DNA from 3 places in the Chloroflexus sp. genome. Region 3 is predicted to be linked to each of the others. Evidence: riboswitches for the same ligand, from Rfam matches in the RefSeq annotation. Region 3 holds a riboswitch; each other region holds the start of a gene.
What was found. Region 3 has a riboswitch for S-adenosylmethionine ahead of AC01ZF_RS14465 (homocysteine synthase). Riboswitches for the same ligand answer to the same signal wherever they lie in the genome.
Positions count from the first base shown of each region.

Region 1: linked by a shared signal. The riboswitch ahead of AC01ZF_RS10340 (trans-sulfuration enzyme family protein) and the one ahead of AC01ZF_RS14465 (homocysteine synthase) in region 3 are both predicted to bind S-adenosylmethionine.
Region 2: linked by a shared signal. The riboswitch ahead of mtnA (S-methyl-5-thioribose-1-phosphate isomerase) and the one ahead of AC01ZF_RS14465 (homocysteine synthase) in region 3 are both predicted to bind S-adenosylmethionine.

Region 1 is NZ_JBWGQH010000017.1:20,439-27,290, forward strand. Features, by position in the region: gene AC01ZF_RS10310 (BTAD domain-containing putative transcriptional regulator) at 1-53, opposite strand, end outside; gene AC01ZF_RS10315 (hypothetical protein) at 107-412, shown strand; gene fabG (3-oxoacyl-[acyl-carrier-protein] reductase) at 425-1,168, opposite strand; gene AC01ZF_RS10325 (acetyl-CoA C-acyltransferase family protein) at 1,265-2,452, opposite strand; gene AC01ZF_RS10330 (GNAT family N-acetyltransferase) at 2,678-3,226, shown strand; gene AC01ZF_RS10335 (class I SAM-dependent methyltransferase) at 3,462-4,052, shown strand; SAM riboswitch class I at 4,135-4,241, shown strand; gene AC01ZF_RS10340 (trans-sulfuration enzyme family protein) at 4,314-5,510, shown strand; gene AC01ZF_RS10345 (methylenetetrahydrofolate reductase) at 5,513-6,436, shown strand; gene map (type I methionyl aminopeptidase) at 6,580-6,852, shown strand, end outside.
Region 2 is NZ_JBWGQH010000020.1:5,331-12,182, forward strand. Features, by position in the region: gene AC01ZF_RS11545 (metal ABC transporter permease) at 1-551, shown strand, start outside; gene AC01ZF_RS11550 (metal ABC transporter permease) at 561-1,664, shown strand; gene AC01ZF_RS11555 (potassium channel family protein) at 1,844-2,515, shown strand; gene AC01ZF_RS11560 (TrkH family potassium uptake protein) at 2,512-3,888, shown strand; gene hemW (radical SAM family heme chaperone HemW) at 3,909-5,090, shown strand; SAM riboswitch class I at 5,172-5,278, shown strand; gene mtnA (S-methyl-5-thioribose-1-phosphate isomerase) at 5,338-6,381, shown strand; gene AC01ZF_RS11575 (uroporphyrinogen decarboxylase/cobalamine-independent methonine synthase family protein) at 6,378-6,852, shown strand, end outside.
Region 3 is NZ_JBWGQH010000029.1:33,793-40,644, forward strand. Features, by position in the region: gene AC01ZF_RS14450 (aminoacyl-tRNA deacylase) at 61-543, opposite strand; gene AC01ZF_RS14455 (sensor histidine kinase) at 557-1,561, opposite strand; gene metX (homoserine O-acetyltransferase MetX) at 1,699-2,835, opposite strand; gene AC01ZF_RS14465 (homocysteine synthase) at 2,915-4,210, opposite strand; SAM riboswitch class I at 4,313-4,424, opposite strand; gene AC01ZF_RS14470 (LysM peptidoglycan-binding domain-containing protein) at 4,993-5,379, shown strand; gene AC01ZF_RS14475 (ATP-binding protein) at 5,441-5,851, opposite strand; gene AC01ZF_RS14480 (STAS domain-containing protein) at 5,867-6,232, opposite strand; gene AC01ZF_RS14485 (glycosyltransferase) at 6,239-6,852, opposite strand, start outside.

The sequences.
Region 1 (6,852 bases), on a different contig from region 3:
GATACCATGAGGATAGCAGGGATCAGTTTCGCGAGCAACGTACTACGTTGCAACAATTACTCAGCGTAATGTCAACGTGATTGTATTGTACATGGGGCCAGATACAATGCAGAACAACGAAGAACACGACCGCCAATCCACGAACACCCCACGGTCAGCTATACCCGATCTGACCGATCCGATGTTTCAATCGTTGCGGGTTTGGAACGAGTTACTCACTGCCAGCACTGATATGGCGTTCGATTTGGTGCTGAAGAATTGGGACTACAGCCGTAGTTTACGCCATTCGACTGAACAAGCCGTGGCCGACGCAATCCGTACACAGCAACGTCTGAGTCAAGAGATGTTGCAGGCATGGCAAGGATACGTCGGCGATATCCAATCGATTATCGAACGGATGCGCAAATCGTAGCCGAAAGAACGGTTACATATATACGCCACCGTTAACGTTGATCTGTTGGCCGGTTATGTAATCGCCGTCAGCAGCAAGAAAGACGATAGCCTTTGCAATCTCTTCGGGTAAACCGAAGCGACCCATTGGGATACGGGCCTTGATCTGTTCTTGAATCTGCTCAGGTACTTTGGACAACATATCGGTGATGGTAAAACCGGGCGCAAGTGCGTTGACGGTGATATTGTATTTGGCCAGCTCAAGCGCTGCCGTTTTGGTAAAGGCGATAATTCCACCTTTTGAAGCAGCGTAGTTGGCTTGGCCGAAGTTCCCGGCTTGCCCCACAAACGAGCTAATATTGATAATCCGTCCGTACTTCTGTTCGATCATGTACGGCATCACGGCAGTCGTACAGTAATAGACACTGTTGAGGTTATTCTGGATGACCGTACTCCAATCCTCATCGGTAAGCTTACGAAGCGTGCGATCACGGGTGATACCGGCATTATTCACCAGAATATCGACCCTTCCCCATCGCTCAATCACCTGCTGCACCATTGACCGTGCTTCATCAGCTTGACCGACATTCGCACGGATCGGTATCGCCTCACCGCCCTGTGCAATAATAGTATCTACCACTTCTTGCGCGGCGGCTGCACTACTATTGTAATTGACGGCTACCTTTGCGCCTTCGGCTGCCAACGCCAATGCAATAGCCCGCCCAATCCCACGCGAAGCACCGGTGACGATCGCCACCCGGTTGGTTAACTTACCCATTCCTGCCTCCACCACAACCAAATTTTATTTGTGTTCTTTGAGCGGGCAACCTCGTGCCCAGGATTGCCCGCTCGCTCCCCAACAATTGTAGCACACCTACATCCGCTCAAAAATCGCAGCGATACCTTGTCCGCCACCGATACACATCGTCACCAGCGCATAACGGCCACCGGTACGGTGCAGCTCGTGAATTGCCTTGACGGTCAGGATACAACCGGTAGCGCCAATCGGGTGACCAAGCGAAATACCGCTGCCATTCGGATTGGTGCGATCCATGGGCAGGCCCAGATCGCGGATCACGGCCAACGCTTGGGCAGCGAAGGCCTCGTTGACCTCGAAGAGATCGATATCGTCGATCCGCAGACCGGTGCGCTCAAGCAGACGACGCACCGCCGGCACCGGGCCAATCCCCATATACTTCGGCTCAACAGCAGCGTTGCTATAACCGACCAAGCGTGCCAAGGGTTTGTAGCCACGCCGCTCAGCCGTTGCCCGATCCATCAAGACAACGGCAGCCGCAGCATCGTTGATACTCGAGGCATTCCCGGCGGTAACCGTCCCATCCTTGAGAAAGACAGGGCGTAGCTTGGCCAGCTTCTCAATGGTGGTATCACGACGCACGCCCTCATCGACCATAAACTGGGTAGTTCCACCTTTGGTCTCGATCTCAACCGGCACGATTTGGCTAGCGAAGCGTCCTTCGTCAATAGCACGCGCCGCACGCATATGGCTTTCGTAGGCGAGTTGGTCTTGATCTTCGCGGCTAATCCCCCACTTTGCCGCGACATGCTCAGCCGTGACCCCCATATGGCAATCGTCAAACGGATCGGTCAGTGCACCGACCATCATATCGACAACTTTGGTATCGTTCATCCGAGCACCAAACCGCATTGCCGGCAAGCTATAGGGACCACGGCTCATACATTCGGCGCCACCGGCCACTGCCGCGTCAATATCACCTTGCAGAATATACTGAGCAGCAGAGACAATCGCCTGCAGGCCACTCCCACATAATCGGTTGAGGGTGAGTGCCGGCGTCTCAACCGGTAAACCGCCACGCACCGCTGCATAACGGGCCATGTACATATCGTGTGGCTCAGTATTGATCACATGACCAAATACCACGTGGCCGATTTCGTCCGGTTGAACACCGGCGCGAGCTACTGCCTCGCGCGTTACCAGTGCCGCAAGTTCGGTTGGGGGGGTGTCTTTGAGAGTGCCACCAAACGTGCCAATAGCCGTGCGCACGCCACTCAGTACGACGACTTCACGCTTTTCGCTCATCACAACCTCCTTACGACGGGTCGTCGGCGACTCCGCCGGTTGCTGCCTCTTTCACGGAACGATTATCATTATACCAGCTTCAACCACACTTATCGTAAAGAAACACCTTCATGTTCAATCAAGTTGGGATTCGGAAACGTAACCGAGCTGTAACTTCATGTGGTATATTTCACATACTTGAATGGAGCATCGGATCCCTCATCGGCACACCGCAGGAGGCTGGGCATGGCCCTACGCAGCGATGCGATTAGCAATGTAGCATTGAAAGATGGCCGACAAGTAACCATTCGGCCACTGGTAGAAAATGATCGAGCAGCATTAGCCGATTTTGGTTTGAGTTTACCAAAAGACGATCTGCTGTATCTTGAAGAAGACTTTACTAACCCGGAAATTATTGCTCGGCTCGTCAACGCCTCATATGCCGAGAATTGGCGACAGATTGTCGCAGTCGCTGATGACGGCTCGATTGTCGCCTACACGTCGGCGCGGCGTATACCGGGTTGGTCAAACCACGTGGCCGAGCTGCGGTTAATTGTGAAGCCGGGTTGGCGACGGAGCGGGCTTGGTACCTATATGGCCCAAGCTATTGTTGATACAGCTCGTGATCTTGGTGCTCAGAAGGTGACAGTAGCGATGCTCGCCGCGTTAAAAGCCGGTCAAGCCATCTTCTCGCGTCTCGGTTTTGCAGTCGAAGGCCAATTGGCCCGTCACGCGATCGACCGCAACGGTGAGTTGCACGATGTGGTGATTATGTCGGCCTTCTTACGAGTGTGATGATATATCAAGATGAGTTGCGACAGGGTCACTCCCCAATGATTTGATATACGCTATACCAAACCTTTTGCGAAAACTCCCTGAGGCTGTCAAAAGGCCGCTGCGAAGCGTCCGCAATAGACTACAGAGGATGATAAACCTTATTCAATATCGTGGCAGTGGGGTCTTCTGCCCGGTTTGCCAACGCGAATCGCGAGCGTTTGCGCCATACGGTCGTCCAAAGCGCAGAAGTGCAATGTGTGTCTATTGCGGTTCGTTAGAACGCCACCGGTTGTTGTGGTTGTATCTCATTCATCGGACGAATCTTTTCGATGGGCTGCATAAAAATGTGCTCCACGTCGCTCCTGAACCGTGCTTTGAACCGAACTTCCGGCGCCTCATCGGCACCGGCTATCTTACCGCCGATTTACTCGATCCGCGTGCTATGGTTAAGATGGATATTACAAATATTCAATATCCTGATGCATATTTCGATGTCATTTTATGCAGTCATGTACTTGAACATGTGCCTGATGATCGCAAAGCAATGCGCGAATTTTGGCGCACGCTTAAGCCAAACGGCTGGACTATCCTATTGGTACCGATTACGGCTGAAGTGACTTTTGAAGATCCGACTATCATTGACCCGCAGGAACGGCTGATTGCATTTGGTCAAGAAGATCATGTGCGTAGGTATGGTCGGGATTATATCGATCGGTTGCGTGAAGCAGGGTTTACTGTAACAGTTACGACTGTAACCGATATGGTTCCTGATCACGAGACAGCGTTGCAGATGGGATTGACAGCCGCGAGTGGCGAGATTTACTATTGCACACGCGGAGGATGAGATGCCAAGAGCGGGACGTCATCCCGTCTGATTGACAATCCTCAAGATCACCTGTTATACTTCGTACAATTGCAGAACGCTGCACTCATCCAGAGCGGTGGAGGGACCGGCCCGATGAAACCGCGCCAACCCGGCGGATCAACGCCTGACGGGTGGCAACTCCGGCAGCATAAGGCTGGCAGATGAGAGGAGAGCGGCGTCATCTTGCCGATAGCAAGAGTACGTCAACTGCACTCTCATCGCCCTGATGAGAGGTTTTTTATGCCCACAAACCAATCTCCTGGCCTCGGTACGGCCGCCGTCCACGCAGGCGAACCACGCCGGCGCGCGTTTGACGCGATTACACCCCCTGTCGTCCATAGCGCTACGTACACATTCCGTGACAGCGCCGAGCTGATAGCCTTTCAGTCGGGCGAACTGGAGCGCGAAGAGTATGGTCGGTACGGAAATCCAACCGTGCGCGCTGTTGAAGCCCGTCTCGCTGCGCTGGAGTCACCGCATGCCCCCGCCGAGGCACTTCTCTGCGCCTCCGGGATGAATGCGCTGACTACAGTGATGCTTGCGATGCTTCCCGCCGGTAGTCACGTGATCCTAACCGACGACGGCTACCGCCGTACCCGTCAATTTGTCAGCACCATGCTGGCCCGTCTCGGGGTGCGTCATAGCGTGGTCGCCGCTGCCGACCCGGCAGCTATTGCGGCGGCAATCGAACCGGGGCGCACGCGCTTGATTGTCACCGAAGCGCCGACGAATCCGTACCTGCGCGTGATCGATCTGACCGCAGTGGCGAAGATAGCGCGCGAGCACCGGATCAAAACGGTGATCGATGCTACATTTGCCACCCCCTACAACATGCGTCCGCTTGAATACGGGATCGATCTGGTGGTACACAGTTGTAGCAAATATTTAGCCGGACACAACGATCTTTTGGCCGGAGTCATTATTGGCCGTCCGCCGATCATCAAAGCACTCCGGGAAACGCAGGGAATCCTTGGTGGAATCTGTGATCCGCACGCGGCCTATCTGCTCGGTCGTGGCCTCAAGACCTTTGCCTTGCGGATGGAGCGCCACAATCAGAATGGGCAAGCCGTCGCCGAGTTTCTCGCCCACCACCCACGGGTGACGCGGGTACATTACCCCGGCCTGCCCGATCATCCCGATCACGCGATTGCCCGCGCCCAGATGCGCGGCTTTGGCGGCGTAGTGTCGTTCGAGGTTGCAGGTGATCTGACCGGCGCGATGGCCGTTGTCGACCGGCTCCGGCTACCGTATATTGCCCCTAGCTTCGGCGGTGTCGAAAGCCTGGTTGAACAACCGGCACTCATGAGTTACTATGAACTAAGCAGTGAAGAACGCTTGGCGGTTGGTATTCGCGACAACTTGATCCGACTCTCATGCGGGATTGAAGATGCTGATGATCTGATCGCCGATCTGCAACAGGCCCTTGCCGACGAATAGTTATGCACTCGACCCTGCAACGCCGACTCGCCGCCGGGCAAACGGTTGTTACCGGTGAGATTGCACCGCCAAAGGGGGCGGCACGCGCTCATCTAGAAACCCTGGCGCAAAACCTTCGCACCTACGTCGATGCGGTGAACCTGACCGATAATCAGCGCGGAATCGCTCGCATGTCATCGCTTGGCGGTAGCGTCATTTTGCACCAGCTCGGCATTGAGCCGATTATGCAAATGACGTGCCAGCACCGTAATCGGATCGCCCTCCAAGCCGATGCACTCAGTGCATCGGCGCTCGGTGTGCGCAATCTTTTGGCAATGACCGGCGACCATCCGCGCATTGGTGATCATCCCGAAGCCAAAAATGTGCTCGATCTTAACTCGTTCCAACTGATCCGGATGCTGCGCACCCTCCGCGATCAGGGCACGTTCCAATCGGGTACGCCATTGAAGGAGGCACCGCGTTTTTTTATCGGTAGTGTCGCAAACCCAAACGTCGAACGAGCAGCGCGGCTGGAAAAAAAGATCGAGGCTGGCGCTGAGTTTGTGCAGACCCAGTTGATCTTCGATGTCAACCGTTTCCGGCAATGGATGGCAGATGTGCGTGCTGCCGGTTTGCACCAACAGGCCTACATTCTGGCCGGTGTGATGATTTTGCGTCGGCCACAATCGGCGATCTATCTCCGCGATCATCTCCCCGGCACCCTCATGCCTGATGCGATTGTTGAGCGGATGCAGCGCGCCACCGATAGTGAAGCCGAAGGCATTGTGCTGGCTGCCGAGTTAGTCACCGAGCTGCTCAGTATCGAAGGTGTAGCCGGTGTGCATCTGATGTCGGTTGACTGGACACGCGCCATCCCGCGGGTCGTGGAGCGGGCCGGCTTGCTGCCACGCCCGCCGGTGCCAGAGGCATTGGTGGATGAGGCGTAGCGGATGGGTGATGGGATCGTGTATCATCCATCCCGCATCGTAAGGCTATCGGTCGTGCGGTCTCACTGATACGTGATCGAACTGTTTGTCTTAGAGGTACCAAAACGTTCATCACCGACAAAACGGTTTGAAGTGAGGGTATCATGCCAATTATTCTGAAATCTCCTGCACAGATTGAACTGTTACGTGCCGCCGGGCAACTGGTGCGGCAGACGTTCAACGTGCTGCGCGAACATATCCGTCCGGGCGTAACCACGGCTGAACTGGACGCGATTGCTGAAGAGTTTATCCGTTCACACGGTGCCGAACCTGTCTATAAAGGGTATGTACCGGCGGGTCGCCGCAACTACGTGCCTCCGTTCCCTGGTACCATCTGTGCTTCAATTAACGATGTGATCTGCCACGGTATTCCGAGC
Region 2 (6,852 bases), on a different contig from region 3:
AGCGTCAGCCGACTACTGCGCAGGCCGGTCTCAAGAGTTTCTTATTCGGCCAAGCGGCTGCCCTCGTTGAACGTGATCTCTGGGCAATGCTGGCGCTCGGTGGGCCGGCATTGGCGTTCGTCATCATCTTTTGGCCGCACGTGAAGCTGATCAGCTTTGACCCAGATTTTGCCCGCAGCCTTGGGCTACCGGTGCGTCGGTTTGAGATACTGTTAACCATCGTGATGGTAGCTGCTATTGTTATTGGTTTACAGACGGTCGGAGTAGTGTTGATGAGCGCGATGTTGGTCGCGCCGGCAGTCGCTGCCCGCCAATGGACGAATCGGTTGGAGATAATGGTTGTGTTAGCCGCCGGTTTTGGTGGTTTGGCCGCATTTGTTGGGACGTGGCTCAGTGGATTGGGCGATGGGACGGCAACCGGGCCGGTGATCGTGTTGACAATGAGTGTGATCGCTATCGGTTCGCTTCTGGTTGCGCCGGAGCGTGGAATTGTGTGGCGACGTTGGCGGATGGTGCAGTACCGGCAATCAGGTAGTTCGGCAGGTGAATGATAGTAGAAGATGATGACACCACAACTTGAAGTGCAATTGATTGCCGTAGTGATTGCGGCAACCTGTGCCTTACCCGGCGTGTTTCTGGTTTTACGCCGCATGGCAATGCTAAGTGATGCGATAAGTCATACCGTGCTGCTCGGGATTGTCCTGGGTTATTTGATCAGTAACAACCTCGCCTCACCGTTGCTCTTCGCAGGTGCCGTTGTAATAGGCGTGATCACGGTCTGGCTGGTCGAACTGGTCAGTGGCAGTCAGTTGGTACGAGAAGACGCAGCCATTGGGTTGGTCTTTCCGATGCTCTTTAGCTTGGCGGTACTCCTAATTTCACGTTACGCCGGTACAATCCATCTCGATACCGACAGTGTGTTACTGGGTGAACTAGCATTTGCGCCGTTCGACCGGATCGATCTGCTGGGAATCGATCTGCCACGTGCCCTCGTGATCGGAGGTGGTACGTTGCTGTTGAATGCAGTGCTGCTTATCCTCTTCTATAAAGAGTTGAAATTGGCAACCTTCGATCCGGCGTTTGCGGCAACCCTCGGTTTTGCGCCTCACATTATCCACTATGGTTTGATGACGAGTGTCTCACTGACGGCAGTGGCTGCGTTTGACGCGGTTGGGTCGATTCTGGTGATTGCGTTGATGGTAGCACCGCCGGCGACGGCCTATCTCCTGACCAACCGATTACCGCGGATGATCGGGTTGAGTGTGATACTCGGCGTTGTGGCCGCGATAAGTGGTTATTGGCTAGCACGTTGGCTCGATGTTTCGATTGCCGGGGCGATGGCAACAATGACCGGAATCATCTTTGGCCTCGCATGGTTGTTTGCACCGCAACGGGGGCTGGTGGCGCAGGTCTGGCAACAACGCCGACGCCGTGAGCAATTCGCTTTGCAACTATTGACCCTCCACCTGTTCAACCACGAGGGGTCGGGTAATGAACGGATCGAATGCCATCCCGATCACCTGATCATCGAGCTACGCTGGTCACCGACCTTTGTAAGCACAGTTGTCCGTCGGGCTGAGCAGATTGGATTGATCCGGCGTCAAGGGAGTGTGCTGTTCCTTACCGAACAAGGTCGGCGGTTTGCGCAGAGTGTTGAGGTGTAATGGTTCTGCTATCGCAGAGCGAGCAGCCGTATGCGTCTGACAATAATCTACCCAATCATGCATCTTAGCATACCCTCAACATTCCCTGGCTACCAGGGCTATCTATCACTTTACCGTTCCGTTTCAACTACGCTACAATAGGGCAAAGCATATACTACGCTCGCCAAGGAGGGAGTCGCATGGCGCGCAAGCCAAGTCGGCTCGAATTTGCGGTAATCGGTCTTGGTCGGTTTGGTCGCAGCGTTGCAACCAACTTAATCGACCGCGGCCATACTGTTTTAGGCATTGATCGCGATCCGAACATCGTCCAACAACTTGCCGACCACCTGACGCAGGTCGTGGCGCTTGATTCGACAAACGAAGACGCACTGCGAGCAATCGAAATCACCGCGTTTGATACGGTGGTCGTGGCGATTGGTTCACAATTTGAAGCTAATCTCCTGACGACCGTTGCGCTCAAGACATTAGGTGTCAAGCGGGTTGTTTGCAAAGCGCTGAATGAGCGACAGAAATATATTCTTGAGCGCGTCGGCGCCGACATGGTAGTACTGCCAGAACATGAAGCCGGCGCCCGCTTAGCTTGGCAACTATCGGAACCGCATGTACTTGAGCATCTCAACCTTGGTTCTGGGTTTAGCGTCGCCGAAGTGCGCGTCCCACCTCCACTGATCGGCCAAACCTTAATGCAGAGTGGTTTGCGTCGGCGGTACGGTATCAACGTGTTGGCCGTTAAGCACAACGGTAAGATGATTGTCACCCCGCCCCCCGAATACACCTTCAGTCGGGATGATCGCATATTGATTATCGGAGCCGACTCCAGTATCAGCACATTCTGCGATTTATCATCATGATAGCTCAGCTCGAACGTCGCAACCTGAAACGGTTGCGGCATAAACCGGTCCCACCGCCTTTGCGCTTGGTCGGTGGGTTAGCATTCTTGATCGCCATTGGAACCGGATTGCTGTTGCTCCCCATCAGTGGTACACGTCAACTCACCTTGATGGAGGCACTGTTCACGGCGACATCGGCGTTGAGCGTTACCGGTTTATCGGTCATTACGCCGGTACGCGATCTATCGCTCTGGGGGCAGATTCTGCTCATGCTGCTGATCCAGATCGGTGGTGTCGGTTTTATGGTCGTCGCCGTGATCGTTTTCAGGCTTTTGGGTCGGCGGATCAGTTTTACCGATCGGATCGCGTTAAGCGACTCGTTAGGCTTACTCTCGCCGGCGGCAATCGTGTCCTTGACTCGGCGCGTTCTTATTACGGTCATCACGATTGAGCTGATCGGTGCCTTCTTGCTCTACATACACTGGCGTACCGATCCTCGCCTTTCTGAGGGTCAAGCCTTCTTCTTTGCCCTCTTTCATGCGGTCTCGGCATTCTGCAATGCCGGATTTGACCTGTTCACTGGTACTCCCGGTTTTAACGATGGTATACCGCGGGATAGTGTGACGCTGTTTGTGATGGGGGTCTTGATTTTTCTCGGCGGCTTAGGTATTCCGGTCGTTGCCGATCTGATCGCGTACCCGAATGAGCGGCGGTTGTCGTTGCACACGCGGATCACGCTGCTCGTCGTGAGCATACTGGTGGTCGGTGGTGCTGTTGGCTTATGGCTCAGTGAAGCGTTCGATAAAGATGGAGTGCTTGTTGGGCAGCCGTTGGATCGTCAGATCATAGTGACCGTCTTCCAATCGGTTTCGGCTCGTACCGCCGGATTTGCCGGCATTACTAACTTCGAGCAGTTGACACCGGCCAGCCAACTGCTACTCATTGCGTTGATGTTTATCGGCTGTGCGCCGGCCTCGATGGGTGGTGGGATTACCACCGGTACGTTTGCCGTCCTCTCGATTTCGCTATGGAGTTATGCGCGCGGCCTGCCAACCGCTCAGTTTGGTGGACGCAGTCTGGCGACTGGTATGGTACGGCGGGCGGCAGCCGTGCTCACGATTTCGCTCTTTGTGGTCTTGGCTGCTTCATGGTTACTGGTGACAACGCACGACACAACCCTTGACCGTACCGTGTTTGAGGTTGTATCGGCATTTGCCACATGCGGGCTGACGCTTGGTTTTACCGATGAATTGAACACGTTTGGGCAGTTGGTGATCATCGCTGTTATGTTTTGGGGACGATTAGGCGCCCTCACCATTATCATTGCGTTAGCGCGACAAAGTGCTGCACCGCAAGTCGTGATGTACCCGGAGGAGCAGATTTTGATCGGGTAGAACGTGATCTGGAAGTTGCTATGCGCCACTTATATATCCATATCCCCTTTTGCCATCGGCGCTGTTCGTATTGCGATTTCAACACCTACGCCAACATGGAGCATCGCATTGCGGCGTATGTTGATGCACTCTGTACCGAGTTAGCTATGTTGCGCGAGTCGCTCCCACCGTTACCGAAATCACCGGCAGCAGCGGCATTGCGGCCAAGTATCTTCTTTGGCGGTGGGACGCCGAGTATGCTGACGCCGGCACAGATTGAACGCATTCTGACCGCGGCTACGGCGCTCGTTCCTCTCGAAACGGCCGAGATCTCGCTTGAGGCAAATCCCGGAACGGTGCTAGGCCGCGAGTATCTGCGTGCCATCCGCTCGCTTGGTGTGAATCGGTTGAGTATGGGGGTACAAAGCTTGCACGATCCAACCTTACGGGTGCTAGGACGTATTCACACCGCTGCCGAAGCCAAGGCAAGCTATCTTGATGCCCGTGCAGTCGGTTTTGAGTCGATCAACCTGGATTTCATCTTTGGCTTGCCCGGGCAAGACCTTGCCGATTGGCAAGCCACACTCACCGAAGTCATCTCGTGGGACGTGGATCATCTGGCCCTGTACTCGCTCATTCTCGAAGAGAATACGCCACTCTATGCGCAGGTCACGGCGGGGCGCGTACAGGTGCCCGACGATGATCTCACCGCAGCGATGTACGAATTGGCGATGGACCTTCTTGACAAAGCCGGTTATCGGCACTACGAAATCTCGAACTGGGTACGTCCCCAGCCGGGTGATCGGCCTGATGCACCGCCGCGATTGGCGTGTCATCACAACCTGGCCTACTGGTTCAATAGTGACTATTTGGCCGCCGGCGCCGGCGCTCATGGCCATCTCTTCCCGCAGCGCTACGCCAATATTCGATCCATCGATGGGTACATCGCTGCCGTTCAAGCCGGTCATCGCCCGATTGCCGAGACTATCCCACTGACCCCTGCCGATCTGGCTGCTGAAACGATGATGATGGGCTTGCGGCTCGATATTGGGGTAAGTTTTGAGCACTTTGCCGCCCGTGTCGGCGATGATCTCACCGAGTACTACGGAACCGCCTTGCACGAGCTGATGCAGCACGGGTTGATCGCGATAGATGACCGACGGGTGTGGTTGACGGAGCGAGGACGGATGGTGGGTAATCACGTTTTTGCACACTTTTTGTAGCGGTTGCCTCTTGCCGTCAGTCGTGTTATAATCGCTCACAACGTTCGCGTGCGGCGCCGTAGTGCGTCAGCGAACTTCAGATGCTCATCGAGATGGGCTGAGGGACTGGCCCGATGACGCCCGGCAACCCCCGAAAGGGAAGGTGCCAAATCCAGCGGCAATGAAGAGCATTAGCCGAAAGATGAGAGGAACGAAGTGATGATCGGAGCCTCTCGCTATGCGAGTGGCTCAATTTATTGCGACGCCTATGGAATTCCGCACAGTTTGGTGGGAAAATGAGACGGTTCGCCTGATCGATCAGCGCAAGCTGCCACACATCGTCGAGGTGGTGAATTGCACCGATCTGAGCCTGGTCGCCTATGCTATTCGCAGTATGCAGGTACGGGGCGCACCGGCAATCGGTTGCACGGCTGCGTATGGCATGGCGTTGGCTGCTCGGCAGAGTGCTGCTCATTCGGTTGAGGAGCTACTTGAAGAGCTACGCCAAGCCAAAGCGATCTTCGATGCTCAGCGTCCAACAGCGGTCAATTTGGCCTGGGCGACAAGCCGCATGCTACGGCGGGCTGAAACGGTTGCTCCCGAAGGCATCGCAGCGATCAAAACTGCATTGTTGACTGAGGCCGAGGCGATTTTCGCCGAGGATCTCGCTATGTGCCATGCGATAGGAGAACACGGCGCACCACTCATTCCCCCGCGTGGTCACGTGCTGACCCACTGCAACGCCGGTGGCCTGGCAACTGCCGGGTACGGAACGGCACTTGCCCCCATTCGCACCGCCTTTGCCCAAGGTCGGCCCATTCATGTCTTTGTTGATGAAACGCGCCCCTTCTTGCAAGGCGCCCGGTTGACGGCGTGGGAATTGTTACAGGCCGGTATTCCCCAGACCTTAATCACCGATAATATGGCCGCTTTTATGATGCAACGCGGCCATATCGATTGTATTATCGTTGGTGCTGATCGGATTGCTGCCAATGGTGATGTGGCTAACAAGATCGGTACCTATGGCTTGGCAGTACTCGCCCGTTATCATCAGATACCTTTCTACGTCGCTGCCCCTTATTCCACCATCGATCTTGCCACGGCGAGTGGCGCCGATATTCCTATCGAAGAGCGCGATCCGGCAGAGGTGACTCACATCGCCGGGATTGCCATTGCTCCGCACGGTGTGCCGGCTGCTCATCCGGCGTTTGACGTTACGCCAAACGAATTGGTAACGGCGATCATCACCGAGCGAGGCGTGCTGCATCCTCCGTTCACGGTAGCCTTGTGTCAACTGGCGAGTCAACCATGAATGTGCTGGGGTCGTTTCAGCCGGCCTGCCGGCCACTTCTGCGCGGTGGGTTGCCTCATACGAATCCGATGATCGTGGCGCAGTTAATCTGCCGGTATTTTCCGCAGACACCAGCATGGCCATTACCCTTGCCACGTACCCTTGCCGATACACCATTTGCCTTGGCAGCACAAGGTTTGCCCGGTGTGCAGATCGATCTCGAACGTGACCGATTGGCCGTTGACCACGAGACGCTTGAGCGCGAAGCGGTTCGGGTTGGGTTGGCGTATCTGCGTGGTGATGCGCAATTTGCTGCGTTGTCGGGTCCGGCCGTTGTTGTCCTTGAAGAGCTACTCCGTCAGCTCAATACCGAAGATCGCCATCCATTTTTGCTCAAATACGAGACAATTGGCCCGGTGAGCCTCAGTTTGGCGTTGACCGACAATCATGACCGACCTTTAGCTTACGCGCCAGAGTGGCGTGAACTGTTAC
Region 3 (6,852 bases):
GATTGTGCAAGGAGACTGTTCTTGATTGCGATGATGAGATAACACGAACGTGCAGCATTATCATGACGACGGTGATACGCAAGCCGCAATCGCTCCCACCGTTGCACCGACCACCCGTACCAAATCAGACGGCGCGATCCCGATCATCACCCCCCGCTGCCCGGCATTGACGTAGATCTTCGGCTGCACCAGCGCCGACTCATCGAGATACGACGGCCAGCGTTTCGCGATGAGCGCTAAAGCGCCGATACCACCAACCCGTAATCCGGTCAACCGCTCAGCTTCGACATGAGGAGCCATCTCGACGCGCTTCACGCCGGCAAGTACAGCCAATCGTTTGAGATCGAGTTGGCAATGAGCCGGTACCATCGCCAACAATGGTCGATCACTCTTGGCAACCAGTGTCTTGAACACATGCGCGGCCGGCATACCAATTGCCTCGGCAACTGCCACCGCATCAGGCAGCGTTGGATCATACTCATGCACGGTGTAGGGGATCTGCTGCCGTTCAAGCACACGCATTGAGTTGAGTTTGCCGCTCATCGCAAGACCTCACTCATCGTTCCACCGACGTTGAGACTGACACCGGTGTAACCGGGATTGAGACGAAAAAGGTCGTTCCTTTGCCGGGCTGACTGGTCACAGCGATTGAACCACCAATGGCTAAACATAACCGTTGGGCAAGCGCCAGACCGATCCCAACACCATCGTATCGCGGGGTGAGCACCTCATCGAAGCGGGTAAACGGCTCGAAGAGCAGATCAAGCTGCTCGTTACTCATGCCGATACCACTGTCGCTGACCGTCAGATTCAACAGGGCCGACCCCTCGGTGCTCGACTTCAGACTAACCCGCAAGGTGATCATACCATCTTGGGTAAACTTCGTCGCATTATGCAAGAGCTGGAGTAGGATCTGACGAATTTTCGCCCGATCACCTTCAATAATTATGGAAGGATCACTATCAAGATCGATGGTTAACCGATTGTGCCGCTGCTGTACAAGTGGAAGGATAGTCTTTTCGAGTTCATCGAGCAAGAGACCGAGTGACCAATGATCGTGATACACCTCAATGTCACCCACCTCCAGCCGAGCTAACACGATCATGTTGTCGATCAATTCCAATAACTGTTTGCCCGACTCGTAGATGCGTTGTAACCAGGTAATCGTTCGGTCTGCTTGTGCTGTGCCGTTCTGTACATCTTCCAGCAGCAATTCACTGTAGCCGAGAATCGTCATCAGCGGGGAACGCAATTCATGACTAACATGAGCAAGAAACGCACTTTTCGCTTTAGCGGCAACGGCTGCTTCCTGTTGCGCGACGGCCAACTCACGTTCAAGCTCGGCCAGACGGCTCCGCATGTGCGACGATGGCGTGACCCTCGACGTAGCGACGAGCCACCCACCACCAAATGCTGCTAAGATCGCCGGCCACCACCAACCCGCCCATACAAACACGGCTATCGCCGTTCCTAGAGCCACAATGGCAAGGAACAGCAACCACCCCTGCCGCGAACTCGACAGCCTCCGCAAGCGCCAGATCAGTAGCCAGAAGCACTTCAATGGTCTCCTCGTACCGAATACGCCAAATAGCATCTAGATGTGGATACTATCTTACCGCAAATCGGTAACGAGGCGAACAAGACATTTTTAATAAACTGATATATCTAATATCTCATACGCCAAGCCAAATGTCACTCCTATTCCGACCCTACCCGATCCAAAAATTCCCGAATGACAACACTCTGGGTAGCTATATCGGTCAGAAACGCATCGTGGCCGGCATCAGTCATGATCAGGTGCGTTGTAAACGACCGCCCGGCAGCCTGTGCCGCTGCTGCCATGTGATACGTCTCGCTCGGTGGATAGAGCCAATCGCTGCTGTAGGCCAACGCCAAAAACCGTGCTCGTGTCAGATCAAACGCCGCTGTTAACGAGCCGTAGCGCGCCGCAAGATCCCAACTGTCCATAGCGCGCGTGATCGTCAAATAAGAATTGGCATCAAACCGTTCGTTGAAACGCGCCGCCTGATGCTCAAGATAGTGTTCAATCGCAAAATGTGGCCCAAGGTCAAGCGGTCCGGAATCACCGCGCCGCCCAAACCGCTGCTCCAACTTTGGCTCACAGAGATACGTAATATGACCGAGCATGCGTGCTACCGCCAAACCATCACGTGGCGGCTCACCATCGTAATAGTCGCCACCACGCCAACGCGGATCGGCCATAATTGCACGCCTGCCGATATAATTCCACGCTACCGTCTGTGGACTCGAACGTGCGCTCGTCGCCAACAAGATCGCACCACGCACACGCTGCGGATACTCGACCGCCCATGCCAATGCCTGAAATCCACCCATCGAACCACCGGCTACGGCCAACAAGGTATCAATCCCAAGGGCATCAATCAGGCGTTGTTGGGCGTGTACCATATCCTCAATGGTAATGATCGGAAACCGTGAACCGTAGGGCTTCCCATCAACTGGATGTGGACTCGATGGGCCGGTCGAACCGCGGCAGCCACCGATCACGTTCGAGCAGATCACAAAGTAGCGGTTGGTATCAAATGCGCGGCCCGGCCCGATCATTCCATCCCACCAGCCCGGTTTGCGATCAGTAGGACTATGATAACCGGCCGCGTGTGCATCACCCGACAAAGCGTGCAGAATCAGAATGGCATTCGAGCGGTCGGGCGCTAGTTCACCGTAAGTCTCGTAGGCAATCGTCAGTGGCCCCAGTGTCGCACCGCTCGTCAGGGGCAGCGGTGTCGTCCAATGCATGCGCTGGGTACGCACGAAGCCAACCCCTTCGGGGGTTGGCGCCGAAGCAATTGCTTCCATATCGATCCTCTCCCTGTCAGCAAGGAACGAGAACGAGCTGCGGCGGCAACGCCATTGTTACCACCACATCGGTCAGAAACTACGATGGTGTTCCGGCCAACGCCTGATCGAGATCGGCCAAAATATCATCTATTGTTTCAAGGCCGATAGAGAGCCGCACGTAGTCGTCGGTCACACCGGTGAGACGCTGTTCTTCAGGGGTCAACTGGCTATGCGTCGTCGTCGCCGGATGGATTGCCAAACTCTTGGCATCACCGATATTCGCCAAGTGTGAGAAGAGGCGTAACCGTTCGATAAAGATTCGTCCAGCGTTACGCCCACCCTTCAAGCCGAACCCGACGATCCCGCTCTGTCCGCGCGGCAGATACTTTTGGGCCAACGGATAACTCGGGTGGCTCGGTAAGCCGGGGTAATTGACCCATGCTACCTTCGGATGTTCGCTGAGATAGCGCGCGACGGCTAACGCATTCTTGCTGTGCCGTTCCATCCGCAACGGCAACGTCTCCAGCCCTTGCAAGAAGAGGAAACTGTTGAACGGGCTGAGGGCTGCACCAATATCACGGAGGCCTTGCACACGCGCCTTGATAATATAGGCAAGATTGCCAAAGGCCTGCGTATACACCAGGCCGTGATAGCTCGGATCGGGGTTGGTGAAATCAGGGAAACGCCCACTCGCCGCCCAATCAAACTTACCACTATCGATAATAATCCCACCGATAGCGGTGCCATGCCCCCCGATATACTTCGTCGCCGAGTGAATGACGATGTCGGCGCCGTGCTTGATCGGCTGCCACAGATACGGGGTTACCGTCGTCGCATCAACAATGACCGGCACACCCCGCTCGTGCGCAATCGCCGCAATCCGCTCGAGATCGAGCACATCCAGCCGCGGGTTACCGACCAGTTCGAGAAAGAAAGCCTTCGTTCGATCATCGATCGCCGCTGCAAACCCATCGTAATCACGGGCGTCAACAAAACGGGTCGTAATACCCAAACGCGGTAAGGTGTGACGGAAGAGATTGTAGGTACCACCGTACAAATCCGATGAGGCGACGATATTATCACCGCTACCAGCCAGATTCAAAATTGCCAGCGTCTCGGCAGCTTGCCCTGACGACAACGCCAATGCACCCACCCCACCTTCCAATGCGGCCATACGCTGCTCGAATACGTCGGTGGTCGGATTCATAATGCGGGTGTAGATATTGCCGAACTCTTGCAGGTTGAACAAGCGGGCTGCGTGGTCGGTGTCTTTGAACTGATAGGATGTTGTTGCGTAGATCGGTACTGCCCGTGATCCGGTTGTCGGATCCGGAATCTGTCCGGCGTGTAAGGCAAGCGTCTCGAAACCGGTGAAGCGTGGCGTGTCAGACATGCAATCCTCCTCAAATAGATGCCCGGTGTAATAGGCAACAAAAACGCCCTCAACTTCGATGAGGGCGTGAAATAACAAGTGCGGATAACCACGATTCCACGTCGCTCATCTTCCAGAACACTTCTGCCGGAATTAGCACCGTTCGCATGCGGCGACGCATGCGAGGGTTGCTGCGGTTTCAACGGGCCGGTCCCTCCACCGCTCTGGATGAGTGCGTGTGTGTTGTTGAGGTGCGTTTTGGTGTCGCCTTCACCAACGTGATGTCGTAAATATAAACTATACGACGTGTATTTGTCAAGTATCACTTCTCAGGCTCTGACATGCGCTGGGATCAAGGATCCTACACACCCTGCGACATCCCAGCTCGTGGTGAGACGGCAGCCCAGCGCGCAAGCTTCCACAACACGCTTACAGATGTCTCGCTGCGCTCGACATGACAGGGAGCGACGGACGGCTGGCGGCGCGCACCCTATCCAGGGCAGGCAACCCCCTCTGTCATTTCGCGCGCAGCGAGAAATCTTGGCATCCGTTGTGCGGCGCGCGCCATGAAGCAGCGATAGGGCATCGAAGCGACGTTGCAGAACCGGACGGATATGGATACCCTTGGGCATGCAGCGTACCGTATAGGTGTTGCAAACTAAGTCTATTGGTTGTAAGGTTCCTCATTTTTTACCTTGGATGTCTTAACCCACGTCCGAATCTCACTCATTTGTATTGACGCCCTCCCATGCGACTGCTACAATGTCTAGTTGTGACAAATAGTACAACATGAGAGGGTGATCGTGATCCGCTACGTGTGGCTTTGGTTCATTGGGCTGCTGATTGTATCGATGAGTATGGGGCTAACCGCGTGCTTTCCCGAGCCGCCACCGCACAACTTGCCTACCTTGCCGGTCGTGCTCGACATTACCCCTGCCCCAACCATCGACCTCGATGCAACGGCGACGGTCTATGCCAGTTTGTCGCGCCCAACCCCAACGGTTGCCGCGTTGTACGTTGTCCAGGCCGGTGATACGCTGAGTACAATTGCCGAACGCTTTGGGGTGACGGTTGATGAATTGGTGGCAGCCAACAATCTGACCGATCCCAACTTCCTCCAGCCCGGTCAGACGTTACTCATTCCATCGTTAATCGGTACGCCACAACCAATACCCACGCCGACACCGTGAGACCCTGCCCTGGTTGTGGTTGAAGATGGAGCAGGGTTAGAGTAGAATGTTTCGGACAGCGTTAGGGGTGGATGAACAACACTAACCGCCAACAATTCCGCTCGCGCAGCCGACGGTACTGCAACCGGTCAAGGATCGCTGCTGCGATTGCGAGTCCCCTTCCCCGTTCTTCCCAATCGTCAGGGAGGACGAACGTCGACTCTGGCCTTTCCCATCGGTGACCACGATCAACGAGTCGCGCCTCGATCAGGTGTGGTGTACAGCGGAGCCGCAACTGGATTGGCTCCGCTTCCGCGGCAACGGCATACTGTAAGATATTCGCAACCACTTCCGCGAGAGCGGTACTAAGCCGTATCTGCGCCTCCGGTGCTACTCCGGCTTCAGCCCAAAACGCATTCAATGCGGTGTGGAGCTGGTCGATCCCTTCTGCGAGCACTGGGCTGAGTTCGTAATGGCGTTCGATACGGTGCATACGATAGATCTGTTGTCACACAGCGTGCAACGCTTCGTCTACATTGGGGTATGGGCGCAAGACGCGATTGAGCGTTGTCAATTCTAAAATCGCCTGTGCTTGGGCGTTTAGGTTAGCTAGGCGCAGATCACCGCCGGCGAGCCGTGCTGCTTTCAGACCACCGATGAGCGCACCTAAGCCTGAACTATCCACAAAACTGACCTCCCCCATATCAACGACGATCAAGCGGAAACCTTCACGAACGATCTGGGATAAGCGCTGCTTCACTTCCGTGGCTACCAAGAGATCGAGACGGCCACGTAGTTGGACGATAACTGCACGTTCATTCATCGGGTTGACGGTAATTTCCATCAGTGCCCCTTTCATAAACTCTTCTAGCATAGCGGTTTACTGCTCCTCGGTGGGTTGGTACAAAGCAGCATCGATGACCACACTAAGCATTATCAGATCGTACACCGCCCAAAAAATATTGACAAGTACGGGAAGCCCATCATTGCGCCAGCCCAGTGTTAGTTGCAGCAATCCCACGACAATTGAGACTGCTAAGAGTATCATCATCGCTAGTTGCCAGCGCACTAAGCCAAAATATCGCCCGGTCTGTCGGGTTTTGGGAGTGACGATAAATCCTAATTTCTTGCCAAACCAGACATTGGCAGCCGCAGACACTACCGCTTTAATCCAGAGCGGGAAGAGCGCCAAACTATACTGCTGCCCGCGCCATGTTGGTCGCCCCCAACTGATCACAGCAAACAAGAGCTGGTTGATCAGTAAATATGGTACTAAGCGCCAAAAAAATTCAGCCGATAACGCATTCACCGGCAAGAGGCCAAACAACAGAAACAGTGGCGGTGATATAAGGTAGATAATCGTTGGTACGCCTGACAGATAACTCCACATTGTATCAAAATAGGCCAGACGCTGCCCCCAGCTTAACCCTGGGAGCGTCAACGGGTTTTCCCGCAGCATAACCTGTATCGTCCCCTGCGCCCAACGGAGGCGTT